3 regions of the Vreelandella lionensis genome follow, and region 3 is predicted to be linked to each of the others. Evidence: predicted binding sites of a transcription regulator. Region 3 holds the regulator's gene; each other region holds the start of a gene.

Region 1 (10,007 bases), on a different contig from region 3:
TTGGTAATACGTGGTTTCAATGGTGCGCTGATTTTAGGCATCGCCTTAACCACTTTGCTGGCAGCCCCTATGGGGCGTTTGTGGAGTGACGAAGTATTAGTGGTTTGGCAAGGCCTCGCCTCATGGCCGGACTTCTCAGCGGTCATGAAGGTCGACATCCTAGGCGCCCTCAAAGTGGCTTACTTGCCTTTCATTTTCGTGATGCTGTTCACTAACTTCTTCGACTCACTCTCCTGCTTTATGGCCTTGTCTGAGTCTGCGGATCTCAAGGATGCCAACGGCAATCCTCGCAACCTTAAGCGCTCCATGACGGTAGATGCTTTCGCCTCAATGATTGCAGCTCCACTCGGCACCAGCGCTGCGCAAACCTTCATCGAATCCGGAGCGGGCGTTGCCCAGGGGGGCCGTACAGGGCTCACCGCCGTGGTTATTGGCGTCCTGTTTCTACCCTTCCTGTTTCTCTCTCCGCTGCTGTCTTTAGTCCCCAGTATCGCTACGGCGCCAGCCCTGGTGCTGGTCGGGCTGTTTATGATGGCGCCCATTGGAAAGATCGACTGGAGCCGTCTTGAAGAAGCCTTCCCAGCCTTTCTGGCCATCATATTAATGCCGCTGACCTACTCCATCACGCTTGGCATTGCCTTTGGGTTTATCAGCTTTGTGCTGATCCGGCTGGCGACCGGTAAGCTAAACGAAATCAAGCCTGCCATGTGGGCCTCAGCCCTGCTTGCGGTGGTTATGCTGCTAACCGCACAGTAGCTCGCTCTTCTAACTACTGACAGCTCAGCCAAAAACAGCACTCTGTCCTGTTCGCAGCCACATTTAGACTAAAAGCCCATTCAAAAATAAGGGTGAGTCCATACGACTCACCCTGCGGGCAGGCTCAGAGGCAACCCATAACATTACGCTCTGCAGCCAGCACTACACATATCGAGAGGCTGCGTGCTGTCCTACCTCATTACTCCAAGCCCAATACATCTTGCATGTCGTAGCGACCGTGGGGCTGATTGGCCACCCAGCGGGCAGCACGCACGGCACCCTTGGCGAACGTCATACGGCTGGAAGCTTTATGAGTGATTTCGATGCGCTCGCCTTCGGTGGCGAACATGACGGTATGCTCGCCCACGATATCGCCCGCCCGCACGGTAGCAAAGCCAATCTCTTTATCAGTACGCGGGCCGCACTGCCCTACCCGCTCGAACACGCCGTGCTCTTTCAAGGTACGGCCCAAACTTTCGGCCACCACTTCGCCCATTTTAATGGCCGTGCCGGAAGGCGCATCGACTTTATGGCGGTGGTGGGACTCAATCACCTCAATATCGTAGCCTTCATCGCCCAGGGCTTTGGCCGCCGTTTCCAGTAGTTTGAGCGTCAGGTTCACGCCCACGCTCATGTTGGGGGCAAACACCATGGCCACTTTATCGCGGTAGCTATCTAGCTCGGCCAGCTCTTCATCGTTCATACCGGTGGTGCCAATCACAATGCGCTTACCGTGCTCGGCGCAAAATGCCAGATTCGCCAAGGTAACTTGGGGCGCAGTGAAGTCGATCAGCACGTCGAAGTCATCCACAATGGCGTCGAGCGAATCCACGGCGGCCACACCACGCTTACCCACACCTGCCAGCTCGCCGATATCAGCACCGGCCAGGGAGCTGCCCGGCTCCACAATACCGCCTGCAAGCGAGGCATCAGCCTGTTGCTCAACGGCGTTGACTAACGTGCGGCCCATGCGGCCAGCTACGCCTACAATGGCAATTCGGGTCATGGAAACTCCTACGCGTGCGCTATTTGGCATCAACTAGAAACAAAAAAAGGTGGCCGCGATTATAGCAGACCACCCTTAGCGATGCGGCGCTAACGGCAGCGCCCTTCATGCACTTTCAATTTTCCCAGACAATCTCCAGCGGCTCGTCTTTCGCCATACGCATTAGATGGCTCTCGACCACGCCCTCTAGCTGGTCCAAGTGCTCTTCTTCCAGGGTTTCGATGGAGACCAGTAGCCGATCAGGTTCGGCGTGCATCAGGCAAGTACCGCTGGCAAACACGATCTTGGCGTCCTGTTCACTGTGCTCCACCTCAAGCTTATGCGCCCAGTGTTTACACAGGCGGTTGATCAACCGCGCGCCGGATGGGGTGGCAATTTCTGCTCGGGATAAAGGCATGCGGCTCTCTCCAATTTAATAGAAGTGATTATCTACTAGCCTAATCCTCACAGCGAAAAGAGCCAAGCAGCGAATGAGAATTCCTTGCAACGGTGTGTTCGGCTACTCACTGCCCTTACTATCAAAAGCCGTGGTAATCTCCAACCAAGCCTAAGCAATTTTAGAGACAACAATGACAGATGAGACGCTAAAAAGCCTGACCGCCCTACGGGTAGGCCGCAGCCGAGGCCGACTAGCAGCGAATAAGCCCTGCTTACTGCTGGCGATTATTTGTGAAATCCAAAACGGGCACATTAACACGCCGACGGTTGCCATTGATGACCGGCTACTAGCGCGTTATTTCGATTTGTATGAAGCCGCCACCGGCGACCGTCAGTCGGCTAACCCTCACCTGCCACTTTGGCACCTAAAGGGCGACCAAGGCGTTTCTGGCGCACTTTGGGAGCCGGTGTTTGATAGCAGCATCGCTCACGTTGCCAATAGCTTAGGCCAGCCTAAATCGCTTAAGGGTTTAAAGGCACTCTTCACACAGGCAGTGCTAGATAGCGCTCTATTTAGTGCCTTTCAGAATAAACAAATGGCTCATAACGCCAGCGCACTGATCGTAGCGCACTATTTCGCTGAAGATCCTCAGCAGCACGCGCTGAACACCTATTTAGCCAATGCACTAGAGAGCGGCGATTACGAAAAGCACCCCGATAGCTTAGTGGGCGAAGTTAAGGAGACACATCAACAGCAGGCACGCTCAGCCGCTTTTCGCACTCTGGTATTGGAAGCCTACGACTACCGCTGTGCCGCCACTCGTTTGCGCTTTATCACGCCAGACTACCGTTATCTGGTAGAAGCCGCCCACTTAATTCCTTTCGCCGAAAGCTACGACGACCGCCCTACAAATGGCTTAGCACTGACGCCCAATTTACACTGGGCGATGGATAACCGATTGATCGCGCCGGGGCCGGACCATAAATGGCATGTCAGCCCAATTCTTGATGACTTTATGCCAGATAACGCATGGCTTCAGCAGTTGCATGGTCAAGCGGTGGTGCTGCCCCGAGCCAAACGCTGGCAGCCCGATCAACAGGCCTTAGCGTGGCGAATGGATCACCTTTTGCGCTGAAGCAGATACAAAAACGCCCCAGCACACTGAAGTGCTGAGGCGTTTTATGTAGTGACGCTATACCACCCTTACGGCTTCATCTCTTCAAAGAACTTCTTCACGCTGTCGAAGAAGCCGGTCTTCTTCGGCGAGTGGCTATGACTATTGCTGTCATCAAAGCTCTTTTGCAGCTGGCGAAGCAGGTCTTTCTGCTCGTCGTTGAGGTTGACGGGCGTTTCCAACACTACTTTGCACAGCAGGTCGCCGGGGGCACCGCCGCGTACCGGCTTCACGCCTTTACCGCGCAGGCGGAAGAGCTTGCCGGTTTGGGTTTCCGGCGGGATCTTCAGTTTCACGCGACCATCCAGCGTGGGCACTTCCAGCTCGCCACCTAACGCTGCATCAACAAAGTTGATCGGCACGTCGCACTGCAGGTGCTTACCATCGCGTTTGAAGATGTGGTGCGGCTTGATGGCGACCTGAACGTACAAATCGCCCGCTGGGCCGCCGTTGACGCCGCTCTCACCTTCGCTATTGAGGCGAATGCGGTCGCCGGTATCCACGCCCGGCGGAATCTTCACCGAGAGAGTGCGGGTTTCGCGCACGCGGCCTTCGCCGTTACATTTGTGGCACGGCACTTTAATGTGCTGGCCACTGCCGTGGCAGGTGGGGCAGGTTTGCTGGACCGCAAAGAAGCCCTGCTGCATACGTACCTGGCCGTGGCCGTGGCAAGTGGGGCAAGTCTCTTTGGTGGAGCCTGGCTCGGCGCCACCACCATCACAGCGGTCACACTCGATATGGCGCGGGACGCGAATATCCACCGTGGTGCCCGCCACCGCGCTCTCTAGATCCAGCTCTAGGTTGTAGCGCAGGTCGGAACCGCGGGCGGGTGCGTTGGGCCCACGACGACGGCCACCGCCGCCACCGAAAATATCGCCAAACACATCGCCGAAGATGTCGCTGAAATCGCCAGCGCCACCGCCGCCGAAGCCACCACCGCCAAAGCCGCCGCCCTGGCCATCCACACCGGCGTGACCGAACTGGTCGTAGGCCGCGCGCTTCTCGCCATCGCTTAAGACTTCGTAGGCTTCCGACACTTCACGGAACTTTTCCGCTGCGGTGTTATCGTCCGGGTTTCGATCAGGGTGGAATTTTTGCGCCAGACGGCGATAGGCCTTTTTGATCTCTTTCTGATCGGCCCCTTTTTCGACACCCAGGACTTCGTAATAATCGCGTTTGGACATGGGTCCTACGCCTCCTGGTTAGCTACGCACTATAGGCGTCTCGGCCGCGGAAACAGCAACGCGGGAGTTGCCTCCCGCGTCACCACTTTCCTTGGCAGAAAGAGGTGGGTTACTGCTTCTTCTTGTCGTCGTTGACTTCTTCGTACTCGGCGTCAACCACGTCATCGTCCTGCTTGGTGTTGGCTTCTTCAGCGCCTTCACCACCCGCCTGGGCCGCTTCTGCCTGCTCGGCGTACATCTTCTGCGCCAGCTGGCCGGAAACTTCGGTCAGCGCATCCAGCTTCTTCTGGATGTTATCCTGGTCATCGGTTTTCACCGCTTCTTCCAGCTCGGCGATGGCGGTTTCGATGGCCTGTTTCTCGTCATCGGTCGCCTTGTCGCCCGCTTCTTGAACGGTCTTGCGAGTGGCGTGAATCATGCCATCCGCTTGGTTACGCAGCTGCACCAGCGCTTCGAACTTTTTGTCTTCGTCCGCGTGGGCTTCGGCATCACGTACCATTTGCTCGATCTCTTCATCGGAGAGGCCGCTGGACGCTTTGATGACGATGGACTGCTCTTTGCCAGTCGCCTTGTCTTTAGCAGACACGTTTAGGATACCGTTGGCGTCCAGGTCGAAAGCAACTTCGATCTGCGGTACACCGCGCGGTGCCGGCGGAATGTCGGCGAGGTCGAAACGACCCAGCGACTTGTTCTGCGACACTTGCTTACGCTCACCCTGTACGACGTGAATGGTCACGGCCGTCTGGTTATCATCCGCGGTCGAGAAGGTTTGCGTCTTCTTGGTCGGGATGGTGGTGTTCTTGTCGATCAGCGGCGTCATCACGCCACCCAGGGTTTCGATACCCAGGGTCAGCGGGGTAACGTCAAGCAGCAGAACGTCTTTTACGTCGCCACCCAATACACCGCCTTGAATCGCAGCGCCCACGGCAACCGCTTCATCCGGGTTCACGTCTTTACGTGCTTCTTTGCCGAAGAAGTCAGCCGCTTTCTTCTGAACCATCGGCATGCGGGTCTGACCGCCGACCAGGATCACTTCGTCGATTTCAGAAGCGGACAGGCCTGCATCTTTCAGCGCCATTTTGCACGGCTCAAGCGAACGCTGAACCAGCTCTTCTACCAGCGACTCCAGCTTGGCACGGGTCACCTTCACGTTGAGGTGTTTCGGGCCAGTGTTGTCGGCAGTGATGTAGGGCAGGTTCACATCGGTCTGCTGCGCGCTAGAAAGCTCGATTTTGGCTTTCTCGGCGGCTTCTTTCAGACGCTGCATGGCTAGGTTGTCGCCAGACAGGTCGATGCCGCTGTCAGATTTGAACTGGTCAACCAGGTAGTTGATCAGCGCCAAGTCAAAATCTTCACCGCCCAGGAAGGTGTCGCCGTTAGTAGCCAACACTTCAAACTGGGTCTCGCCATCAACGTCGGCAATTTCAATGATTGAGATATCGAAAGTACCGCCACCCAGGTCGTAAACCGCGATGGTTTTATCACCACGGGTCTTGTCCATACCATAGGCAAGCGCGGCAGCAGTCGGCTCATTGATGATGCGCTTAACGTCTAGACCGGCAATACGGCCCGCATCTTTAGTGGCCTGACGCTGGCTATCGTTGAAGTAAGCCGGAACAGTGATGACCGCTTCAGTGACCGGCTCGCCGAGGTAGTCTTCGGCGGTTTTCTTCATTTTCTTCAGCACTTCCGCGCTCACCTGCGGCGGTGCCATTTTTTTGCCTTTTACTTCTACCCACGCATCGCCGTTATCAGCTTCAGCGATTTTATACGGCACCATTTTGATGTCTTTTTGTACAACGTCGTCTTTGAAGCGACGACCAATCAAACGCTTGATGGCGTAAAGGGTGTTTTCCGGGTTGGTAACGGCTTGGCGCTTGGCGGCCTGGCCTACCAGGGTTTCACCATCGTCGGTGTAAGCAATGATGGAAGGCGTGGTACGACCGCCTTCGGCGTTTTCAATGACTTTAGCGCTGTCACCATCGAGCACGGCCACACAAGAGTTAGTGGTGCCCAGGTCGATACCAATAATGCGTCCCATAGCAAAAACCTCGAATTCGGTTGAAACAAAACTGATGTTTTACGCCGCTGTTACTTACTTGGCGTCTGCGGGTTTTCCCGCGGGTTGCCCTTTATTTGGGGGCCGCTTGCAGCATTTCAAGGGCTTTTTTTACTGCGTTGCGTCAACGCGGCTTAATTCGCTTTTTGACTGACGACCACCATGGCCGGGCGCACGAGGCGTCCGTTCAGTAGATAGCCTTTCTGCATTACTTCCATCACGGTATTGGGATCTAGCTCTGGGTTCGGCACCATCGCCATGGCTTCGTGTACCTGCGGGTCGAAGGGCTCGCCGTGGGGCTCAATGCTCTCGACGCCAAACTTGCTCAGCACGTCTAGCTGCATTTTTAACGTCATGGAGACACCTTCAAGGTGCACCTCGGCGGCATCGCCTTGCATGCTTTCCAGGGCTTTCTCCAAGCTATCCACCACAGGCAGCAGCTCTTTGACGAATTTCTCAAGGGCAAACTTGCGCGCTTTCTCGGCTTCTTGCTCAGCCCGGCGGCGTACGTTTTGAGCTTCAGCGGCCGCGCGCAGCGCTTGGTCTTTGGCTTCCGCTAGGCTCTGCTCCAGCTCTTCTACCTGGGCGGCTAGCACATCGGCTTCGGGGCTACCGATACTGCCTTCTAGCGGGGCATCATCGTCAATCAGTCCTTCCAGTTCGCCTTCTACCAAACGCTCTTCTGCAGACTGATCCGTCACTTCTGCTTCCTGCTCTTGGCGTGCCAGCTCATCTTCCAACGGGGTTTGCGGTTCTTTTGCCATGCCTTGCTCCTGAAATAAGTAGCGGTGCCGGTGGCGGCCACCTGAGTTAAGTAGCGGGTATTAACCACGTATGCAGCCTATATGGGGGCCATAAAAGCCATCTCAAGAGGGGCATTGAAGTGAGTTATCGACTACTGTATAAAACAACAATTATTGGATAAGTATCCAGCTTCTGTGCCGCACCGCCTCAGGAGGCCTTATGCTTACGCAGCTAGCGATCCAAGACTACGCTATCGTTGACCGCCTTGAACTCGACCTAACCCGTGGCATGACCGCCATTACGGGCGAAACTGGGGCGGGTAAATCCATTTTGCTGGGTGCCTTGGGCCTCTGCCTGGGTGAGCGCGCCGATGCTAGTAGCGTGCGCCATGGCTGTGAGCGCACCGACCTCTCCGCCCGTTTCGATATCCAGCACCTGCCCGCCGCTACCGAATGGCTGGTGGCCCGCGAACTGCCCGCCGACGAGTGCCTGCTGCGCCGAGTGGTGACCGCCAACGGGCGCTCCAAAGCATGGATTAACGGCCATCCAGTGACTATCGCGGATTTAAAATCCCTGGGTGAGCAGCTGATTCAAATTCATGGCCAGCATGCCCACCAAGCCTTAATGCGCGAAGAAACGCATTTGGCGCTGCTGGATGACTACGCCGGTTTACGCGAACGCAGCCAACAGCTTGCTGAAACATTCCGTGAATGGCGCAACGTTCGGCGGCGGCTGAAAAAGCTCAGCGAAGAGGGCAGCGAAGTAGAAGCCAAGCGCCAGCTGCTGCGCTACCAAGTCGAGGAGTTGGATCAGTTGGGCCTTGCCGAAGGCGAGCTGCAAACGTTAGAAGAGGAGCAGCACACCCTGGCCCACGCCGAAGAAACACTGCGCGAAACCCAGTTTGCCGCCGACTGCTGTGAAAGCGATGAAGGCGGTGCGCTGTCGCTACTCAACCAGGCCTACGCCCACCTCAGCGCCCTACCCGGCAGCGATAAAGGCACGCTTGCCAATACGCTCACCATGCTCAGCGACGCCCGCATTCAGGTAGAAGAGGCCGCCAGCGAGCTGCACCGCTTAGCCAGCACCACTGAATTAGATCCTGAGCGCTTGGCGTGGGTGGAAGAGCGCATGGGCGATGTACACCGCATTGCCCGCAAGCACCACGTCGCCCCAGAGGAGATTTGCGCGCTGCACGCCCAGCTCAAACAGGAAGTGGCACAGTTGGAAGCCAGCGACGATGATTTAGAAGCCCTCAGCAGCCAAGTGGCCGAGTACCGCGAGCGTTACCGCAGCGAAGCCAAACAGCTCACCGAAGCACGCCAAAAGGCCACCGTACATCTAGGCAAAGAGGTGCAGCAACAGCTAGCCTTCTTGGCCATGGGCAAAGCGCGTTTTGAAGTGGACGTTACCCCACGCGAAACGCCCTCACCGGAAGGGTTAGACCGTGTTCAGTTTCTGATCAGCGCCAACCCTGGCCAGCCCGCACGACCACTAACGAAAGTTGCCTCTGGCGGTGAGCTGTCGCGCATCAGCTTGGCCATTCAAGTAGTGGCAGCTTCGCATTCGACGATTCCAAGCCTAGTGTTTGATGAGGTCGACGTGGGCATCTCAGGGGCAACGGCAGAAATTGTTGGCCAGTTGCTACGCAAACTGGGAGAAAACGGCCAGGTAATGACCGTGACCCACCTACCCCAAGTGGCCGCCCAGGCGCACCAGCACTTACATATTGAAAAACACGCCAAGCGAGACACCACGCTGACCCATATGGCGCTACTGGACGAGCGCGGCCGTATCAGCGAACTGGCGCGAATGCTGGGGGGCGTAACGCTTTCCGACCAAACGCTGGCCCACGCGCGGGAAATGCTCCACGCCAGCCAGCGCCTGCCTCACTGATCCACCAAACGGGCGCGCCCTACCCCAAGCCCCCGTTGAATACAAAACGCCCCCAGAGCGCCAGTGAGTATTCGCTGGCACCCTGGGGGCGTTTTTTACGCGGCTATTCGCTTTAACGATTCACTATTTGCGATTCGTTGGGCCGCTATCCTGGCGTGTAACGTCAGACCCGCGAGGGCGTACGTACAGCACCAGAGCATGGTCCACTAGCTCGTAGCCGTGCTCTTCGGCGATCTCTTGCTGGCGACGCTCGATGATGTCATCGACAAATTCGATGATCTCACCGCTTTCCAGACACACCATATGGTCGTGGTGGTCTTCTTGGGTCATCTCGAATACTGCATGGCCACCGTCAAAGTTGTGACGAATCACAAGGCCCGCTGATTCAAACTGAGTCAGCACGCGGTAGACAGTTGCCAGGCCAACATCCTCGCCCGCATCAATCAGTGTTTTATACACTTCTTCTGCGCTAAGGTGGTGTTGACCCGAAGCATTTTCGAGAATCTGCAGGATCTTGACGCGCGGCAGGGTCACTTTCAGCCCGGCTTTGCGTAGTTCATGGTTCTGATCGGCCATGGTTGCTCTTCGCAGTAACAGGTTAGGTCGGGTATCATCGACCGAAACCACGATAGTGAAGAACAGGCTCAAATGCAAAAATTGACTCGTATCATTACCCTTTCCGTCGCCCTGACCGTTGTCAGTGGCTGTAGCTATGTCGGCGTTTATAAGCGCGACATCCCCCAGGGCAACCTGATCACCCAGGAGATGGTCAGCCAGCTCCAGCCGGGCATGACTCAAGAACAGGTGGCCTA
Region 2 (10,007 bases), on a different contig from region 3:
GTGCGCGAGATTATTCACCTGCCCGGTAACTCCTGGTGGCCGCTGTTTGCCGCTGCCGCGCTGGCGGTGGTGTGCCTGAGCCTGCTGACCAAGGTGTACGCGTTGGCGGGTGTATTCGTCATTATTGCCGGTATCTTTCTGCTGCGCTGGTCCTGGGAGAACGGCGCGCATCCCAAAGCGGCACCGGACGCAGGCGTAAAACCGGGCGATCCACCGCTCCATTCGCGTACGATGGACGGCCCCGGCCTTTGGGCGATGGGTGTTTTTCTGATCGCCAACGGATCGTTTTATCTCTCTTACCTGTTTGGCTGGTTCTACCTCTGGACCGTTTCACCCGAATGGCAGATGCCAGAGACGCCGCCGCTATCACTCATGCTTATGTTGGCGGCGGGCGTGGCGGTGCTGGCCGGATGTGTGGTGATGGAGCGGCTGGTACGAGGGTTGCGCCAGCAGCGTGACGCCGGGCTAGGTGCAGGCTTCTATTTAGCCGCTGCGTTAGGTGCACTGCAAGTGGGGCTAACGGGCTGGGCGCTGTGGCAAGCCGAACTTGCTCCCACACAAACCTCCCACGATGCGGTGATGCTGGTCGGCCTTGTCTACGCCCTGTTCCACGGCGGTTTAGCGGTCGTCTTGACCGTGCTTCAAGGCCTGCGTGTGGGCTATGGCTATGTGGGCGCTCATGCTCCCTTCGAGCCGGGCGTAGTAGCCCTGCTTTGGCGCTATAACGTGGTCACCTTTGGGCTGCTCATAGGGGCGCTGGCGGTGCTGCCCCGCGTGTTAGGAGGGTAGGGCGATGGAACGATTGAACTTTACCCACCCTATCCATTTGATAGTGGGGCTAACGCTTTGGAGCGTTTGGTTTGTGGCCGTTTATAGCGGCCTATCGGTGGCCTGTGCGGTAAATCCACCGTCGCCGGAGGCAAGATCACTCACGCTGCTCAACGCAGGTCTGGGCGGTTTTACCCTTCTCTGTGCTGCTGGGCTTGTGCTGTTGGCCTGGGGGTGCTGCCGCACAGCCAAGCAGCATCAGGGGCGTCAACGCTTTCATGCCGTGGTATCCGGTTGGCTCTACTTGTTTTCTGCCTTTGGCGTGGCGTTTGCGGGGCTACCCATCATTGGCGTGCCGCCTTGTCTGTAACCGTGAACACAGACTCGCCTGCTAATGACGACGCACCGCTCTATACGCTTCATGGCATGTGGTGCACCAGCTGTGCGCTGGCGGTAGAGGGCGCGCTAGCCCGCGTGCCGGGAGTCGCTGAGGCCAGCGTTCATTACCCTACTGCAACGGTATGGGTGAAAGGCACTCCCGCAGCAACCCAGTTGGCGGCGTTAGCCCCCGTGGTGAAACGGCTGGGCTATCAGCTGAGCGAGCTAGAGCCAGTGCAAGATGCTCAGCAGCGTCTGGCCCAAGAGAGCCGCTACCTCACGCTGCGCCTGATTGTAGGTGCGGTGTTGGGTATGTGGACCATGCTGGCGTCGCTGCTGATCTACGTGGGCGCGCTGCCCAATGCCACCATAGAGCTGGTCGTTGCGTGGGTGGCCGGTGCCTTTTCACTGCCCGTCGTGCTCTATTCCGGCCTTCCGTTTTACCGAGCGGGGTGGCGCACGCTATTGGCCCGACGTCCCGGCATGGATGTATTGGTAAGCCTGGGTGTGTTTGGCTCCATGGCGGTATCGGTAGGGCTGCTGCTGCGCGGCTCTTCAGAGGTCTATTTTGATACTGCGGTGGTACTGATTGTGCTGCTTCTGGTGGGCCGACTGGTCGAAACCCTGTGCAGGCAGCGGGGGCTCAAAGCCTTTGATGCACTAAGGCTGCCGGAAGCTGATGTGGTGGTTTGCCAAGGCGGACAGCGCGAAACGCAGCCCGTTGGGGAAGTCTCCATGGGAGCCGTGATTGAAGTGCCCCCCGGTGAGCAGGTGCCCTTGGATGGCCTGCTGGAAACGCCCGGCTGGCTGGATACCGCCACGCTCACCGGGGAAAGCGTGCCCCGTTACCTGCATGCTGGGCAGCGAGTCTATGCGGGCTGCCGCTATGCGGCGGGGCTAAACGCAGCGCCTTTGAAGGTGACTGTGACGGCCACCGTTGGCCAGCGGCGGGTGGATAAACTGTGCGAGCAAATGCGCCGCGCCCAGGCAAAAAAGGGCGAATTGCACAAGCTGGCCGACCGCTTTGCCTCATGGCTAAGCCCCGTAGCGCTGCTGCTGGCTGTGCTGACACTCCCACTCGGGCTGCTATTGGGCCTTGGTTTAGAAGACGCTGCTGTGCGTGCGCTGTCTGTTTTGGTGGTGGCTTGCCCCTGCGCGGTGGGGCTGGCGGTTCCGCTGGCAAGCCTTGCCGGTAGCAGTCAAGCATTACAACAGGGCATTGCGCTTCGCGACCCTGCTGCTTTTGAAACCCTGGCGAACGTACGCGGCATTGCCTTCGATAAAACCGGTACGCTCACCCGTGGGCAGCATCAGGTAGTGCACGCCGCGCTGCGCGAAGGCGACGACCTCGCGATGTTTCAGACGATGCTGCACAGCGCCGTCAGCCAAAGCGAACACCCGCTAGCGAGCGGTTTGCTGGACTGGGCGAACAAGGCTGAAACAGCAACGCCGCCCAAGGCACTTTATAAAGTACTTCATAACGTACTTCATATTGAGGAGCATCCCGGCAAAGGCCAGCAAGCAACGTTTCAAAACGGAGAGCAGTGGTGGTTAGGTAGCGCCGCATGGATAGAGCAGCAGCTTGGCGCGCCCTTGCCAGATAACGCCCAACACCCTGACTACGCCTTTGCTTCACAGGTGGTAGTGGCCAACAGCCGCGGTTGGCTCGCCACGCTCTACTGTGCCGACCAGCCGGTGAGCGATGCGAAAGCGAGCCTTGCCGAACTACAGCGCTCAGGGTACATCGTGGCGCTGATCAGCGGCGACCGCCAGGGGCCGGTGGGCTGGCTTGGCCAGCAGGTGGGGTTAGCAAAAAACGCGTGCTACGCCCAGCGTTCGCCGGAAGCCAAAGCGGCACTGCTCAAAGGGCTGCCTTCGCCCACGCTCTATGTGGGCGACGGGGTGAACGATACCTTGAGCCTTGCCGAAGCCGGGGTAGGCGTCGCCCCCATGCAAGCCAGCGAAGCCGCCCGCGAAGGAGCCGCCGCACAGCTGCTTTGGCCTGGGGTGAGCGGTATCGTAAGGCTACTGACACTGTCTAAGCGCACCCGCCGAGTCATGGTACAAAACCTAGTGTTTTCGGCACTCTATAACGCGCTGGCGCTTGGGCTGGTGATCATGATGGCGGTACCGCCCTTGGCCGCCGTACTGGCGATGGCAGCAAGCTCGCTCAGCGTGACGTTAAATACAGCGCGCCTTGCTTGGGCAGAGCCTGATGAGGCTAGCGATAGCCCAGTACCTGACCTAAGCGCTCAGCGTTCGATGCCACCCACTGCGGGTCAATCGCCCCCCACTGCTTAATGGTGTAGTGGCCAATGTTGTGGCGCTCGCCGTCGCCTTTTTCAAATACGCACTCAATATCCAATTCCCCCAGGGACGTAATGGTGTCCTGGGCGGTGCGCCTCGGCATGCCGGTGGCTTCCATCAACGCGGGTACGCTGGCCACGCCTTGGTCAATCAAGTGGGCCACGTAAAGGCGGCGGTAAAAGCTGGATTTTGTTTTGCTGAGCGACATGGAGAGGGCGTCTTCTTAGTGATGGGTATTCCAGCAGTCTAATCAAATAAATCCCCCTGTGCCCGGGGCGGGCGAAAATCACGGGTATTCAGCCCCTGCTCGGTGCGTGGCTGCATGTTCCACTGGCGGCTAGCACGCTGAAACCGCTGGGCGATCAAGTCAGCGAATACCCCCTCGCCGCGAAAGCGCTTACCAAAGGCCGCATCGTAGGTTTTACCGCCACGGCACTGGCGCATCAAGCTCATTACCTTAGCGGCGCGCTCAGGGTAGTGGGCTTCTAGCCACGCTTCAAACAGCGGCGCGACCTCGTGGGGTAGCCTTAGCAGCATCCAGGTGGCGGTGCGCGCCCCAGCACGGCTGGCGGCTTCCAGAATGCGTTCAATTTCGTGGTCGGTCAGGCCGGGAATAATCGGCGATACCAGCGTGCCCACCGGTATTCCCGCCGTATTCAGCTCGCGAATCACTTTCAGGCGCGCCTGGGGCGATGCCGTGCGGGGTTCCAGCGTGCGCTTTAGGTTAGCGTCCAGGCTGGTCAAGCTCACGAACACCCGCACCAAGCGATGCTCCGCCATTTCTGCTAGTAGATCGATATCCCGCAAAATCAGCGTGCTTTTCGTCACTAGCGTCACCGGGTGGCGGCAAGCCAACAGCAATTCCAGCAAGCGGCGAGTGGTTTGGTAGGTGGCCTCTAGCGGCTGGTAACAGTCGGTATTGCCGGAGAGGTTAATGGGTCTGCAAACGTAGTGGGGGTGGCAAAGCTCCTCTTTTAAATGCTCCACCAGCCCGTGGCGGGCGATCAGTTTGGTTTCAAAATCCAACCCTGGCGACAAATCCCAATAGGCGTGGGAGGGGCGCGCATAGCAGTAGACACAGCCATGCTCACAGCCGCGATACGGGTTAAGCGAACGATCAAAGGGTAAATCTGGAGAGTTGTTCCAAGAGAGCGCGCTTTTACTGGCTTCCTCGCGCACTTCTGTTGCCAGCGAGGTAGACGCTTCTTCCTGCCACCAGCCGTCATCCTCCGCCACGCTGCGGGTAGGGGCAAAGCGGTTATGCGGGTCGTAGGTTGCACCGCGCCCTTTATGCACGGTAGCGCGGGAAGGGTCAAACGCCGCCATCTGCCACCTCGTAAGATATGTCGCTATATATGTTTAAACATACAGTATATGGCGTATGAAAGAAGGTGCAAGTACCAAGCGATTGGCTTCACTCAAGCAGGAATAAAAGACACTGCTAGCCCATACTGATGAGTGCGTGATGGTTTGCCTGGAAAGAGGGAATTTGCCTTATGAGCCTGCAAGCGCATTTTGTACTGATGGCACGGTATAACCAGTGGATGAATGCAAAGGTATATGACGCAGCCAGCAGGTTGAGCGCAGCTGAACTGGCCGAAGAGCGAGGGGCTTTTTTTGGCTCTATTCTAGGTACGCTGAACCATTTAGTCGTTGCCGATACGCTTTGGCTAAAGCGGTTTGCGACCCACCATTCCTCCTCAACCACTTTGGCCGTTATGGAGCCGCTGCCTATTCCAGGTCGGCTTGATCAGCCGATGTTTGATGATTTGGAAGGTTTAACAGCACATCGTAAATGGCTAGATGACGTCATTATCAACTGGATCGTCGCGCTAACAGATGATGAGTTAAACGCCGCTCTGAGTTACCACAACACGAAAGGCATAGCCTCAAGTAAACGCTTCTCACAGCTTATCTACCACTTCTTCAACCACCAAACCCACCATCGCGGACAAGTGAGCACCTTGCTCTTCCAGGTAGGTATCGATATTGGCGTCACAGACCTACTGGCCTTAATACCAGACGAGCCTGAAAAACGATAAGATACTTAGCCCTATCTAATAAAGCCTTATTGCTGATAGAGCTGTACCAAAGGCAGCCATGAATACTCTGGTAAGTATTATAGGCTGCTGATTTTATTTGATATTTTCACTATCTATACATTAGGGTGTCGGTCGGCTCACAAGAAGCGCCGCTCTAAGGAAGGAATTTCAAGCCCCATATCATCGGAGTACTCGTAGGTTATTCCATTTTCCTGCTCTAATATGCTAGATGCATAAGATCTGAGCCACAATTTTATACTTTTAGCTGAAAGTACATAGCCTTTTGAGCTTTCACTTCCTTTCAGCCGGTCTGGTATTGCCCAGCCTGTTTTTTCCAAATTAGCCACCGTCACGATGAGATGCGCGAGTAATGGTTGTTCCGGGGCTACTTCTTCATGGAAATGGGGCCAAAACTCTTGGTCACCTTCGGAGGCTTTCCATCCCTTATTGTCGTTAACCTCTGAGAGGTTTTTATAAGGATGTGAATGAAAGGTTCCAACTAGCTCTATATTGGGCCAGTAGTGTTCAAAAAACTCTTTTTTGCTACGTAATGAGTCAAAGTTGGGGGCTACCCACTCGTTATGGCGAACTGCGGAAGTTTCAACGGTGGCCATTGTAGCGATGACTTTGGCAGGTAATGTACCCTTGGCCGGAATAGAGTAGCCCCATAGCAGCCCAAAAGTTTCCAGTTGGTCAAACCCTTTTGAGCGCAGAGTGCTTCTATGGCTAAATTTGTATGCTTCAATAGCGGTAGTGAACATCTGCGGAACGATGTTATCTTCGATATATGCAATTTTCTTCATATCATTAATTATTCCTATGTGAGTTATGTAAGTAGCGTAACAAATAGTTTAATTTTCATTAAAACGCATCTTGCCAATAACGAACGGATGTTTCACCCACCACGCCATGCTGCGTACCAATCTCAATAACCGCTTGCTGGAGTGCGCGGGCCAAAGTTGGTTGGTGGCATAACGCTAATGACCGAATCATGCGCGTAATACGCAGGTGGTTATGGCCCCCGGCTTTCAACCAGATATGGGTTTGTATCGATAGCGTTGGCTGAGCGGTGATGATGTTGCCATCCCGTGTTAGCCCCAAAAAATTTAACATTACATCCAGTGAGCGTTGCTGGTGGTGGCGTAAGCGCTCGTCATTCGCAAAAGCTGCTTGCACCGCAGGCGTTAAGAGCGGCGCAAAGCTATTAAAACGGCTCGCTTCTGGGATAGGAAACAGCCACTGAATATAGTCGTGGGTATGCTCTAGCCAAAAAGGCGAGAGCGCCCAGATATCTTCAAGTAAACGCCCTTTATGATCGGGGGATTCACCGCGATAAAACGCGAGTAAGCGGGTATCGTTATCCATTATGTCTCCCCATTAACGTTTCAGCGTGGCCATGCAGCGCCAATCCGAGCGCAGGCAGTTTTCGTACAAAGCCTCAGTGTGTCTCGCAGGTGAGCGTTGTGTCCTGGTAGTGCGCTAGTACCTGCTCAGCACTCTTTTTTAATGCCTCACGCCACGTGGCAGGGGCGGTGACTTTCACATTGGCGCCCATGCCCATCAGCCACCAGATGGTTTGCTGGTCATCCGGTACTTGGGCGGTTAACCGGTACCAGTCACTGCCGGGGAGGACTTCAATGGTTTGCGTCTCGGAAAGCGGTGTTTCCTGCAGCAACCACGCCACAGGTTTCGCGATCTCCGCTTCCAGCGTCACATCGCTTGGCCCTTGCCGATAACCAAATGCGCCGCCCTGAATGTAGTGGTCAATATCAAAATCAGGTTGTGCCTGCCAGGGGTGCTGGCTGAGTGTGGCTTGTTTAATGCGATGCAGGGCAAACTGGCGCAAATCCTCAAACCCGTTTACATGGGCCAGTAAATAGGTCGCGCTATGGCGGCTGACGATGCCTTGCGGATGAAGCGTGAACGGCTTTTCTGTTTCGCTAGAGCGCGACAGGTAGACGACATCAACTGCCTTCTGCTCAAGCAAGGCTTCAGAAATAGTTTGCCAAGTGGACTCATCTATTTCAGCCGGAATCAGCGCTTTACCGTTGGGAATGGCACGTACTTTTCTTGCCCATTGGCTAAGCCCGTTGGCGTTCATTTCATCCAATAACCGCCGAGCATCGGTAAAGTGGGGCGATAATTGCCCGACCACCACTGGGGGTAAGAGCCCTTTTAAATACTCTTCCGCTAGCACCAGCGTTAAGGCGCTGGGTACATCCAGTGCCGGTAGCTGGCACTGAAAATCACGATCAAAATACCAGCGGTAAGGCTTCTGGCTATCGTCGCAGCCAATCGGAAACTGGGTGGAGAGCTTCTGGCTAAGGTCACGCTGTAGGGAGCGAGTGTCGATCTTAAAACCACGCTCGGCAAGCTTCTCTTTTAATACAGGGGTCGCGATACGCCCAGGAAAACGGGGAATCAGCTGCAGCATGGTTAAATAACGAAAGAGCGTGTCGCGTGCATCAGACATAATAACGCCAACCTTGGCCGCTGTGATAAAAGTAAACAGTCTACCGCGCCTCACAAAACTTAGCGACTCTCTCAGGTAACCCACTAGAATCTTTAGCGATGAGTTGAGCACGATGCCGCCAGAGCATGGCGATCCGCTCATCGGGCTGCGTATCGGGCAGGTGCCAACAAAGCTCGGCAGGGTGGATATCAGCCGTCACTTCGAGTGACGTGCCAGGGTGCCCCGCCAGCCAGCGATACACCTCCATTGCGTTACGGCCCACGCACACAGGAAACAGCGGTGCATCAACCGGTAGCGCCACACCTAACGCCAGCAGCAGCGTGTTCACTTCATGGTCGCACGCCAGGTGCCAACGATGCCGGCTAGCCACCAAAGGAGCGATAAGGTGGCCTGCCACACAGTGCCAAATCAGATGCGCCTGCAAATAGAGGCGCGCTTCCTCCGTTAGCGTGGCGCTATAGCGTGGGCAAAAGTAGAGAAACTTGCCATCGGTGCTAGCGCTGCCAAAGTGCTGTTCAGTAACGGGAAAGAGCGTTAAAAATTGGCTTAAAAAGCCCATAACAGGCAGCGTTTCAGCCCATGTCTCGCGATCTGCCTGCCACTTCACAAGCTCCTGCCGAGCGCAATCATCAGTAAGTAAACAATCGGGCATCATCACCATCGCTTTTACTCTTTTTGATGTTAGAGGCATACGTTATGGTGGTGATACGACAACTAATGTCGCGTTATTTTTGAATATGCATACTTAGGCACCATGCCAAGGGGTAGGCAATAGGAGAAAGTAGTAGCCTGAAGCACTAGCCCGTCATAAGCCATAATGGTAACCTCACTATCATTAATAATCACCACTGCATAACATGCAAAATATAGTGCGACATAATATGTCGGAGCATTGGGGTATCAAGGAATTTGGTGTAAAGCCAAATGCGTGGCCATGATGGCTGCGTAATGGAAGAGTGGCCAAAGCCACTACGATAACTATGGATCAAAAGGGATCATTGTAATGAAAATGCTGAAGTTAGGCTTTGCGTGTGTAACATTCGGTTTTTTAGGAGGATGTGCTGCTGCAGGGGTTACTGGGCTGCCAGCTGATACTGCCGAGAAAAACTTTGCATTTGATAAAAGTTATGATGAGGTCTGGGAAGCCACTGTAGAGTGGTTTGCAAGTAATAACACACCAATTGATAATGTTGATAAAGACTCAGGCTTAATTTCTTCAAACTATGGTCTTAATCCTGGCTCTGGCGTGATTGATTGTGGTCAGCCAACGGGAAATATAGGGCTTTATCCTGCTGTGTTTGAAGATATGAAAGCTAATATAAATGTAATTGTACGGAAGCAAAATGACCAACAAACAAGAGCGACAGTGAATATATTTGGTAATGCTTTAGTAGTTGTTCGTAATGGTTATGGTCAAACTGTAAGTGCTGCTGCTGTTGATTGTGTGTCAACTGGCAGTTATGAGAGAAGCTTTCAGCGTTATGTAGAAAATTACTAGCAGAGCTTGGCCTAGTCGTTAATGCTGTGCTAGGCCATCTTTAAAATGGTATGTGATTATGAATATTTTTAAAATATTTGTTTTTATTTTTGTTTTAAACTTTCTTTCAACTCTTGATGTTTTGGGATTTAAAGGCTTGGAGGCTGCTATTTATAACTCCTATATGTCTCAAGATCATGGTCGTTGGTCATCATTGAAACTTTCCTTAGGAGATGATGTTTTCTATAGAGCGGTTAACTCTACAGACTACTCGGATTTTGTCTTCTCTGTTGACTTCCCAGGTGAGTCTTGCTCTCCACATGTTGAAGGGCACTTCAGCCAGAGCACGAGTGCTGAAACTACTGAATATATAAGAGTCGCACCTGCATTTTTTAGAGTAGATAGATACCCTGTTCATGAGGCGCTGGTTGAGTATTCAACAGTTCGAGGAGATAAGACTGTTTATTTTGAGTTTGCCCTAGCCGATATGGCTCGTCTTGAAAATGAAATGAAACAGGGGAATGTGCTGAGGCTTAAATTAGAGCCTATTTATGGTCCAGGA
Region 3 (10,007 bases):
AGGGCACCGCCTGGTTGCATCGTTTGCTGCCTGCTGTCGTGGTGGGCCCAGTGATTATGGTGATCGGTTTAGCGCTAGCGCCAGTCGCGGTCAGTATGGCAACCGGTGAAACCAGCGATAATATTAGCTATGGGCAAGCTATTTTTCTCTCCATGGCCAGTCTGTTAGTAACCTTATTGCTCGCGGTGTTTGGCCGTGGGCTGCTGCGTTTAGTGCCGATTATAGGCGGCATTGCAACGGGGTATGCGTTGGCGCTGATTATGGGGGTGGTTGATTTTACTCCGGTGCGTGAAGCGGCTTGGCTCTCTATCCCCAACTTTACCGCGCCGAGTTTTCACTGGGCGGCCATCCTGTTTATGATTCCAGTGGCCATCGCTCCCGCCGTTGAGCATATTGGCGATATGGTGGCGATTGGCTCGGTGACACGTAAAAACTATCTTGAAAAACCTGGCTTGCACCGCACGTTACTGGGCGATGGCTTGGCAACGACGGCAGCAGCCCTGTTCGGTGGGCCGCCTAACACGACCTATTCAGAAGTTACCGGTGCTGTGACGCTAACCAAGGCATTCAATCCAAAATATATGATTGTGGCTGCCATTATTGCCATCATCCTTGCCTTTGTTGGCAAATTGGGGGCGCTGCTGCAGACAATTCCTGGGCCGGTCATGGGTGGGATTATGACGCTGCTATTCGGCTCTATTGCCGTAGTGGGGATGAATACCCTGGTGCGCGCAGGTCAGTCGCTTACTGCGGCGCGTAACCTAGTGGTGGTGTCACTTATTTTGGTGTTTGGTATCGGTGGTATGCAGTTTGGTGGCGGGCAATTCACTTTGCAGGGCGTTAGCTTAGCCGCTTTGGTAGGCATTGCGTTAAACTGGTTATTGCCCGCAGAAAAAGAGGATGAGTAACCCGTGGCGCGAATGGTGACTTATGAGTGATGCCCTACGATGCTCGTTTCCCGTATTAGGGGTGGCAGCCTGGAGTGGGACCGGTAAAACCACGCTGCTAGAGCAGCTGTTACCTCTACTGCGCGAAAAGGGCCTTTCGGTAGCGGTGATTAAACATGCCCACCACCAGTTTGATGTGGACCAGCCGGGTAAAGACAGCTACAAGCTGCGTAGCGCCGGGGCCACCCCTATGCTGATTGCATCGCGCCAACGTTTTGCACTGATGCAGGAAACGCCAGGGCAGGAGGAGCCTGATTTAGCCTATTTGCTTACCCTAATGGCGCCGCATCACCCTGATTTAGTGATCGTTGAAGGCTTCAAGGCATGGCCTATTCCCAAGCTGGTGCTTTACCGGGAAGGGATTGGCGATCCGGCTATTTTAAGCGATGAGTGGGCGCAGGCGGCTGCGCTTACTGCTGAGCCGCCGGTGGCTCTTAGGCCATCGGTGGCTCGCTTGGATTTAAATAATTGTGAAGAAATTGCTCGCTGGGTAAGTGAGTGGGCCGACCAACAACGCCGCACTCTGGCTTGATGATGAAAAGGTGACACCATGCAGTTAACCCACCTAAACGCGCACGGCGAAGCGAATATGGTTGATGTCGGCGATAAGCGCGAGACCCGTCGTGAGGCTGTTGCCTCTGGGCGAATCGTGATGCAGCCCAATACTCTGCAGCTATTAAGCGATGGGGCGCTGCCCAAAGGGGATGTACTCGCAACAGCGCGTATTGCGGGTATTCAAGCAGCGAAGCGAACTCATGAACTGATTCCGCTCTGCCACTCGCTGGCGCTCTCCAAAGTAGCGGTGGATTTCGATATTGACCATGCAAATGGCTGGGTGAATGTATCGGCCATGTGTCGCTTGAATGGGCGCACGGGCGTCGAGATGGAAGCGTTGACGGCCGTTTCGGTTGCCTGCCTGACGCTTTACGATATGTGTAAAGCCGTTGATAAAGAGATGCGCATTGAAGCTGTGCAGCTCGACAGCAAGCGAGGCGGATTGCGTGGTGACTATCAGCGGGAGCGTGAGATGGTCACGCCCATTGTCACCGGTGAAGGCGCAGTGGGAGAGGTAAGCTTAGGTGAGCGCTGTGCCTCGCCCTGTGTGCGCGTCAAGTTTTTGGCAGAGCTGCGTGAGCGGGTCGGTGAGAGCGATCTGGCCATTGGGCTTGATAAGCTGCCAAGCCGCGATGTGGCCGGGCTAAAAGCTGCGCTTAGCGCCCAGGATGCACGCTTTTCTGTGCTGGCTGATCAGCGCACTCTATGTGCCATTAACCAAGTGATGGCAAATGATAGCGCTCGTATCACTGATGATGACGAAGTGGCCTTTTTTCCACCGGTAACGGGAGGCTAAGCCGTGTCTGTTAGCGAGCCGACATTGCCAGATATCGCGGTAGAAGTGCAGTCCGCTCCGTTTTCAATGGCGTACGGCTATGAGAGCGCGCTGCGCCAGCGCACCGACATTGGTGCGATTGTGACGTTCACCGGGTTAGTGCGAGATTTTAACGAGACGCCCGACGTAACGGGGTTAACCCTTGAGCACTATCCAGGAATGACCGAGCGCACCTTAACGCAAATTGCTGAGCAAGCCTGGCAGCGCTGGGCGCTGCAGGCGGTGCGCGTTATTCATCGGGTGGGCGACTTATCCCCGGGCGACCCTATCGTTAGAGTGCTGGTGGCAAGCGCGCACCGCCGCGATGCGTTTGAGGCCTGCGATTTCATTATGGATTATTTAAAAACCCAGGCGCCGTTTTGGAAGAAAGAGCACTCCAAGCAGGGGGCGTACTGGGTTAAAGAGCGCCACACCGATCAGCAGGATGCTGAACGCTGGTAACACCTGTGTTTAAGGCTCGTCGTTTAACTCTTCGATGGTCGGCATTTCAGCGGCCATGATCTGCAGGTGCACGTCTGGCATATGTTGTAAGTGGTTAGCCAGCCAGTGCACCAGCCTTGGCTGCAGCGCATGGCGCAAATCAGCCAAGGTGTCTGCCTCAATCTCTTCTAGCTGCTCATCCAGCCACTCGCTGAAGCTATCTTCATCCATAGGGCTTGCGCCGTTGGCGTCAAGCAGCAGACGACCAATACGACACCATCCCGTTTCTGTTGCTGCTACCGGTAGCGCTAGAAACAGACTGCCACGACGGGCAGTGGGATGGCTGCTCTCAAGGCCAGGGTGAGGCACGACGCTATTTTGGTTAACAATGCAAGGAGGCTGTGGGTAGCGCGTTTCGCAGCGCAGCCCTTGGTGGTCAAGCACGATCATATCGCCATTCACCGGTGCTAGCGGCGCTCTGATACCTAGCTCCTCAGCAAGCGCTTGGTGCGCCTCCTGATGGCGCGCTTCACCATGTACCGGCAGTAGCATTTTGGGCCTAACCCACTGGTAGAGCTTTTTCAGTTCTTCCTGAGCGGGGTGGCCGGTTGCATGAAGCTCGGGGTGGTTCATTTCGTCGAACAGCGTGACATCGAGTTGCAATAAACGTTTTTTAAGCTGCTCGATAGGGCGCTCATTGCCTGGAATTGTTTTGGCGGAAAAAATCACACTATCGCCGGGTTCCAAGTCCACAAAGGGGTGTCGACGCTGCGTCAAACGCTGCAAGGCAGCGCGAGGCTCGCCTTGGCTACCGGTGGCAATAATCACGACCTCCTCCGGTGGCAGATAGCCCAAATCATGGGGTGGCACCAGGGGGGGAAAGTCATCCAGATAACCAAGGCCGCTAGCGACACTGACCATGCGCTCCATTGAGCGGCCCATCAAGCTAACGCGACGGCCACACGCTTGGGCCGCTAAGCCAATGGCCAGTACGCGCGCTAGGTTGCTAGCAAAACAGGACACTACCACACGGCCTTTACACGCTTTCAATGTGGTGGAAAGCGCCTTGGCAACATCCCCCTCGCTGCCCGACTGCCCTGGCATTGGCGCATTGGTCGAGTCACCTACCAGAAGATCCACCGGCGCCAGTGCTCTAAACTGGGCAGCGTTCACGGGGGCGCCAATCAGTGGGTTGGGGTCGAGTTTCCAGTCGCCGGTGTGCAGTATGCGGTAATCACCCGCCTGCATCATGATGGAGCAGCTTTCGGGGATGGAGTGGGTAACACTCAAGTAGCGCAGTGTAAATGGCCCGCTCTCCACCGCATCGCCTGGTTCAATCACTTCAATGGAGGCGCTGCTGAGCTGGTGTTCGGCGAATTTGTAACGCAATAGCCCTGCCGCGAGAGGAGTGGCAAAGATAGGGCAACCCCATTTGGGCCATAGCCACGCCACCGCCCCAATATGATCTTCATGACCATGGGTGATAAACAGCGCCTTAGGTGTGATCTTCAGCGCCTCTAGGGTATCGGTATTAGGTACTTGCAGCGGCGAGTTGGGCAGGTCTTGGCGAATCATCATGCCGCAATCTACGGCGATCCACTGGTCGTCGTATCCATACAGCGTAAGATTCATTCCAATTTCACCACATCCACCTAGCGGGAGTAGGCGCAGGGGCGGGCGACGACGGGGACGAAGTTGAACGCGGGATGGATGCATCAGTTATGAAAAGCCTAGAAAGTAATTCCTTAACTATACGGGAAGCGGGGGGCGGGTAACAATCATCGCGGCACCTGACCACGGTGCTTCCTCATCGTGCTTACGGTACACTACCGCCGCTAATGTGGTTTACCTGCTGGTAGGCAGGTGCTTGGCGAGCGTGCCGTTAAATACGTTAAGAGTGTTTGTTATGTCTCATTACTATCGTTTAGTTGTTTCCTGCCCAGATCAAGTGGGCATCGTGGCGCGTGTCTCAAGTTTTATTGCTCAACAAGGTGGCTCAATTACCGAAGCCAGCCAGCACTCTGACTTAGAGACTGGCCGCTTTTTTATGCGTTACGAGATTCTGGCGGATTCTCTGGGTATGTCGGCGGAAGCACTGCGCACGTCGTTTGAGCCGGTGGCGGCTGAATTTGATATGCAGTGGTCGCTGGTGGATACCCAAAAGCGCCGCCGTGTGGTGTTGATGGTGTCTCGGGAATCCCACTGCCTGGTGGACCTTCTCTACCGCTGGCAGGCAGGTGAGTTGGATTGCGATATTGTCGGCGTTATCTCTAATCACGATGATATGCGCTCGCTGACTGAATGGTATGGCATCCCTTACCATCATGTACCAGTTGACCCGGCTAATAAACAAACGGCTTTTGAACAGGTGCAGGAGCAGATTGATGCTGCCCGCGCTGACTGCATAGTGCTGGCGCGCTATATGCAAATTCTGCCGCCTTCGCTTTGCGAACGGTATGCAGGGCGCGTGATTAACATTCATCACAGCTTCTTGCCTTCCTTTGCGGGTGCCAAGCCGTATCATCAAGCCTATGAGCGCGGCGTGAAACTGATTGGGGCAACTTGCCACTATGTGACAGAAGAGCTGGATGCGGGCCCTATAATTGAGCAGGACATTCACCGGGTCAGCCACTGTCACACGCCTACCGATTTGGTACGTTTTGGTCGCGATGTGGAAAAAGCGGTATTGGCGCGGGGGCTGCGTTGGCACCTAGAAGGTCGCGTGCTAATTCACGGCAACAAAACGGTCGTTTTTAGCTAATCGGCAGAAGGGGACGCTATGTCATTTGCACAAAGCGTATTGGCACCGTGGGCACTCGTGATGACGTGGCTTTTATCGTTGGGTGTCATCGTCTGGTGCTTATGCCTGCGCCCCTGGCGGCCACTACTTGAGGATACAGCGCTTCAGCACCGCTGGATGGCAGCTACGTTGGCCGTCATGTTGATGTGGCAATTGCGTGCGCAAGCGGTGGACTGGTTAACTCTTCACTTGGTGTTTACGGTGCTGATGACGCTAGTCTTTAAAATGCCGCTGGCGTTGATCAGTAACGTGATGATTAATGTCGCCATGGTGGCTATTGGCAGAAACGATTGGTCGCTAATGGGGGCAAATGTGCTGGTGACAGGTATTGTGCCTGCGATCGTGACCGGTTTTGTATGGCGAATCGTTGACCGTCGGTTGCCTGATAATTTGATGGTGTTTTTATTTGCTTGTGGCTTTTTTGGAACGGCCTTGGCGACCTTAGGGGGAGGGCTATCTGCTGTTGCGCTGATTATCGTAGCGGGCACTGATCCCGAGGCCGTCTATCTCGCCCAAGAGTATGCCCGCTTTTTACCGTTACTGATGCCGTCAGAGGCATTTATAACCGGTATGCTGCTGAGTATTTTGCTGGTGTACCACCCAAACTGGGTGGCCACCTTTAATGACCACCGCTATATCGACTTGCAGTAGCCTGCCTTACAGGTTGGGCAACTAGCCAAGCGCTTGCCCATTACCACCGCGAATGACACCAACACCCACGCCTTCAATATCAAGCTGCTGAGTGCGTAGGTCGATCTCAATTGGTGCGAAATCTGCGTTCTCGGCAATCAGTGTTACTTGATGCCCCTGGCGTTTAAAACGCTTGACCGTTACTTCGTCTTCTAATCGTGCTACGACAATTTGCCCATCGCGAACGCGGTCAGTGCGATGCACGGCCAGAAGGTCGCCTTCAAGAATGCCTACATCTTTCATGGATAGGCCGCGCACCCGTAGCAGGTAATCTGCTTTAGGCGTGAAGTACTCAGCGGGCAGCGGGCAGTAACGGTCAATATGTTCAGCCGCAAGGATAGGGCTGCCAGCGGCGACCTCACCAATCACAGGAAGCCCATTGGGCAACGGCTCATTAGTAGCAGGTGCTGCAGCCGCTGGCGTTTCATTAAGCTCCTGCGGCTCCTGGTTAGGTAAGCGGATGCCCCGTGATGTATTGCGAATTATACGAATAGCGCCTTTGCGCTCGAGCGCACGCAAATGCTCTTCTGCTGCGTTAGGCGAGCGGAATCCCAGCGCTTTGGCAATTTCGGCGCGGGTAGGGGGGTAGCCAAGCTCACCCATGGTCTTAACAATAAAATCAAATACGTGCTGCTGACGTGCTGTGAGTGGACGCGACATACCAAACTCCAAAACAGTGAAAAGACAGTAGCTACATGTCGGCTTAATCAGTATGTGTTTAAGTATACAGTATGTTGCTCTGTCCAGTACATGACGAGTTACACCCAACCGAGCCAGCCGTTAAGTGTCCAGTTAACGCTTACTACCATTTGGATAAGAGATTGAGCCAGCAGGGGTTATGACATAGTATTCAGCCATGTTTAAAACACCTGTTTTTTGGAGGGCGCTATGGCCCAATCGGATACGGTAACGCGTATTTTAGATACTGCAGAGGTACTGTTTGCAGAGCGAGGCTTTGCCGAGACGTCGCTGCGCAATATCACCAGCAAGGCCCGGGTTAATTTGGCGGCCGTGAACTACCACTTTGGTTCCAAAAAAGCGCTAATTCAAGCGGTGTTTTCCCGCTATCTCGATCCATTTTCAGAGCGCTTTCACACCGCACTGGACGAGCTAGAAGCTCACTATCAAGGCCAGCCTATTCCTCTAGAAGTGCTGTTAGAGACCATGGCCACTACGGTACTGGCAGTGCCCGCCGAACGTAATAGCCTGAAGGTATTTATGCGGCTACTAGGGTTAGCCTACAGTCAGGCGCAAGGGCATCTGCGTCGCTACATTCAGCAGCAGTATGGCGATGTATTTACCCGTTTTACCGAGCTGGTGCGTAAAGCCACGCCTGAGCTGCCGGACGCCGAGCGCTTTTGGCGGCTACACTTTATGCTAGGCACAGTGATATTTACGCTTTCGGGACTGGATGCCCTGCGTGATATTGCTGCAAAGGATTATCAAGAGCAGGTGACGGTGCGTGACCTTGTGCGGCGGCTACGTCCAGTCGTTGTTGCTGCGATGAACGCGCCGCTACCGGCTGCGGTTGAAGAGGGAAACCATGGCAACGCCCAGGCTAGCTGAATTACCGCCTTCCCAATCTGGTTGGGTGGAGATTGACACCCAGCGGCAGCGGTTGCGCTGGTGGCAGGGAAAGGAAGTGAGCTATGAGTGCGCGATCTCCACTGGGGTTGCTGGCGTAGGGCAGCAAGAGGGTAGCGGCCAAACACCGCTGGGCTGGCACTATGTCCGTGCGTCTATCGGCAAGGGCTTGCCTGATAATGCGGTATTTCGTGGTCGCCGATGGACTGGCGAAGTATTTTCGCCTGAATTGGCGACAAATTACCCTGAGCGAGACTGGATTCTAACGCGCATTATGTGGCTCTGCGGTCTTGAGCGCGGCGTTAACCGTGGCGCTGATGTGGACTCCCAGCGGCGCTACATTTATTTGCACGGCACGCCTGAAGAACAACCGATGGGGGTGGCTGCCTCTCACGGCTGCATACGCCTGCGAAATCACGATTTACACTACCTGTTTGCACACGCCCAACCCGGTACGCCGGTTTGGCTGCATTAAGCCCACTTCCGGGCGTCCTGCCAGAATTTTGACACGCTAAGCGGTTAGTCTAAAATGGCGCCCTTTTTGTCGGATCCTCCCCATGACGCAACCCATTGGCCCGGTCATGCTTGACCTAGAAGGGCCGCAGTTATCCAGCGCTGAAAAGACATTGCTAAAAGACCCTGCGGTGGGCGGCGTTATCCTGTTCGCCCGTAATGTCGAAGATGCGTACCAAGTGCGGCAGCTCTGCAGCAGTATTCGTCGTGTGCGTGGTGATCTACTGCTAGGTATTGACCAAGAGGGCGGTCGAGTCCAGCGGATCAAAAAAGGGGTGACCAAGCTGCCCGCCATGGCGCGAATTGGCGATCTGTATGCCAGCGACCCAGTAGCAGGGCTCACCTTAGCCAAAGACACAGGCTGGCTGCTGGGGATGGAAATGGCCGCCTGTGGGTTGGATATGAGTTTTGCGCCAGTGTTGGATGTTGAGAGCGGTATCTCCAGCGTCATTGGCGACCGTAGTTTCAGCAGCGATCCAAAGCATGTCGCCCAACTAGGGCACGCCTTTATCGAAGGCTTGCATGACGCTGGCATGGCGGCAGTTGGTAAGCATTTTCCTGGCCATGGCGGAGTGGCGGCGGATTCCCATATTGCGCTGCCAGTGGATGAGCGACCCCTGGCCGAGCTGAAAGCCCGAGACCTCGTGCCGTTTCGCGAGTTAGCGGGTGTGTTGAACGGCGTCATGCCTGCCCACGTGATTTATTCAGCGTTTGATACTCGCCCTGCAGGGTTCTCACCCAACTGGTTAGGCATGCTGCGTGAATCATTGGGGTTCAAAGGGTGTATTTTTTCCGATGATTTAAGCATGGCGGGGGCGCATGAGGCAGGCGGCCCGGCTGAGCGTGCCAAAGCGGCGCTGGCCGCTGGCTGCGATATGTTGCTGATCTGCAATGACCGAGCGGCAGCCATTGAGGTGCTAGAGGCCTGCCAAGGGGTGCTGAATAAACGGCCTGCCAAGCTGCGTTACGGCCGTGCTAGGCCTGAACTGGATGCACTGGCTGCACTCGGCCGTTGGCGCCGCACGCATGCCAAGCTCGAAGCGCTAGCGAATTAATTCCATTTTTATACCGTTTTCTTATTAGATGTTTTTTGGAGAAGTAGCATGTCCAAGTTGGATAAAGAAGCGCTTGAATCATTAGATTCTATGCGTGAGTTGATGGATAACGCCGACTGCCTGATTTCGCAAGAGCAGGTTGAGCGAGCGTTGGATCGCATGGCGGAAGAGATCACGCGAGACTTGGGCGACAAGCTACCGGTGTTTTACTGCGTTATGAATGGCGGGCTCATTACCACGGGGCACCTGCTGACGCGTCTTGGTTTCCCGCTGGAAGTGGACTATTTACATGCGACCCGTTACCGCAACGAGCTGCGCGGCGGTGAGCTTTTCTGGCGCGTATCGCCTGAAGTTCCCATGGCGGGCCGACATGTAGTGATTGTTGACGACATCCTCGATGAAGGCGCAACCCTAGCGGCCATTCTGGAATACTGCAAAGAAGCCCAGGCGGCCAGTGTGACTACCGCAGTGTTGGTCGACAAGCAGCACGACCGCAAAGCCGTTCCAGGATTAAAAGCAGATTACTGCAGCCTAGAAGTGGCCGACCGTTACGTGTTTGGTTTTGGTATGGACTACAAAGGCTACTGGCGTAATGCCCCTGGAATTTT

Evidence for each region. The regulator LexA, encoded in region 3, represses DNA repair genes until DNA is damaged. The targets are predictions, from matches to a motif close to TACTGTNTANNTANACAGTA.
Region 1: a site for LexA is predicted at 7,455-7,474, ahead of recN (DNA repair protein RecN). Genes of this name have one in related genera too.
Region 2: a site for LexA is predicted at 4,807-4,826, ahead of ACIGG6_RS05125 (PA0069 family radical SAM protein). Genes of this name have one in related genera too.

Annotation. Positions count from the first base shown of each region.
Region 1 covers NZ_JBITWC010000011.1:73,840-83,846, reverse strand. The annotation lists gene ACIGG6_RS08820 (NCS2 family permease) at 1-756, shown strand, start outside; gene dapB (4-hydroxy-tetrahydrodipicolinate reductase) at 956-1,762, opposite strand; gene ACIGG6_RS08810 (DUF2218 domain-containing protein) at 1,878-2,159, opposite strand; gene ACIGG6_RS08805 (HNH endonuclease) at 2,332-3,276, shown strand; gene dnaJ (molecular chaperone DnaJ) at 3,345-4,499, opposite strand; gene dnaK (molecular chaperone DnaK) at 4,609-6,540, opposite strand; gene grpE (nucleotide exchange factor GrpE) at 6,693-7,322, opposite strand; gene recN (DNA repair protein RecN) at 7,522-9,195, shown strand; gene fur (ferric iron uptake transcriptional regulator) at 9,319-9,771, opposite strand; gene bamE (outer membrane protein assembly factor BamE) at 9,844-10,007, shown strand, end outside.
Region 2 covers NZ_JBITWC010000006.1:55,707-65,713, forward strand. The annotation lists gene ctaD (cytochrome c oxidase subunit I) at 1-789, shown strand, start outside; gene ACIGG6_RS05110 (hypothetical protein) at 794-1,138, shown strand; gene ACIGG6_RS05115 (heavy metal translocating P-type ATPase) at 1,129-3,447, shown strand; gene ACIGG6_RS05120 (winged helix-turn-helix domain-containing protein) at 3,368-3,661, opposite strand; gene ACIGG6_RS05125 (PA0069 family radical SAM protein) at 3,700-4,779, opposite strand; gene ACIGG6_RS05130 (DinB family protein) at 4,950-5,495, shown strand; gene ACIGG6_RS05135 (hypothetical protein) at 5,633-6,298, opposite strand; gene ACIGG6_RS05140 (opioid growth factor receptor-related protein) at 6,357-6,860, opposite strand; gene ACIGG6_RS05145 (helix-turn-helix transcriptional regulator) at 6,934-7,968, opposite strand; gene ACIGG6_RS05150 (DUF2201 family putative metallopeptidase) at 8,009-8,575, opposite strand; gene ACIGG6_RS05155 (hypothetical protein) at 8,972-9,466, shown strand; gene ACIGG6_RS05160 (hypothetical protein) at 9,525-10,007, shown strand, end outside.
Region 3 covers NZ_JBITWC010000023.1:27,815-37,821, forward strand. The annotation lists gene ACIGG6_RS14250 (uracil-xanthine permease family protein) at 1-908, shown strand, start outside; gene mobB (molybdopterin-guanine dinucleotide biosynthesis protein B) at 931-1,479, shown strand; gene moaC (cyclic pyranopterin monophosphate synthase MoaC) at 1,498-2,298, shown strand; gene moaE (molybdopterin synthase catalytic subunit MoaE) at 2,302-2,778, shown strand; gene ACIGG6_RS14270 (ribonuclease J) at 2,788-4,389, opposite strand; gene purU (formyltetrahydrofolate deformylase) at 4,664-5,518, shown strand; gene ACIGG6_RS14280 (energy-coupling factor ABC transporter permease) at 5,537-6,208, shown strand; gene lexA (transcriptional repressor LexA) at 6,230-6,907, opposite strand; gene ACIGG6_RS14290 (TetR/AcrR family transcriptional regulator) at 7,136-7,813, shown strand; gene ACIGG6_RS14295 (L,D-transpeptidase family protein) at 7,791-8,306, shown strand; gene nagZ (beta-N-acetylhexosaminidase) at 8,389-9,399, shown strand; gene ACIGG6_RS14305 (hypoxanthine-guanine phosphoribosyltransferase) at 9,448-10,007, shown strand, end outside.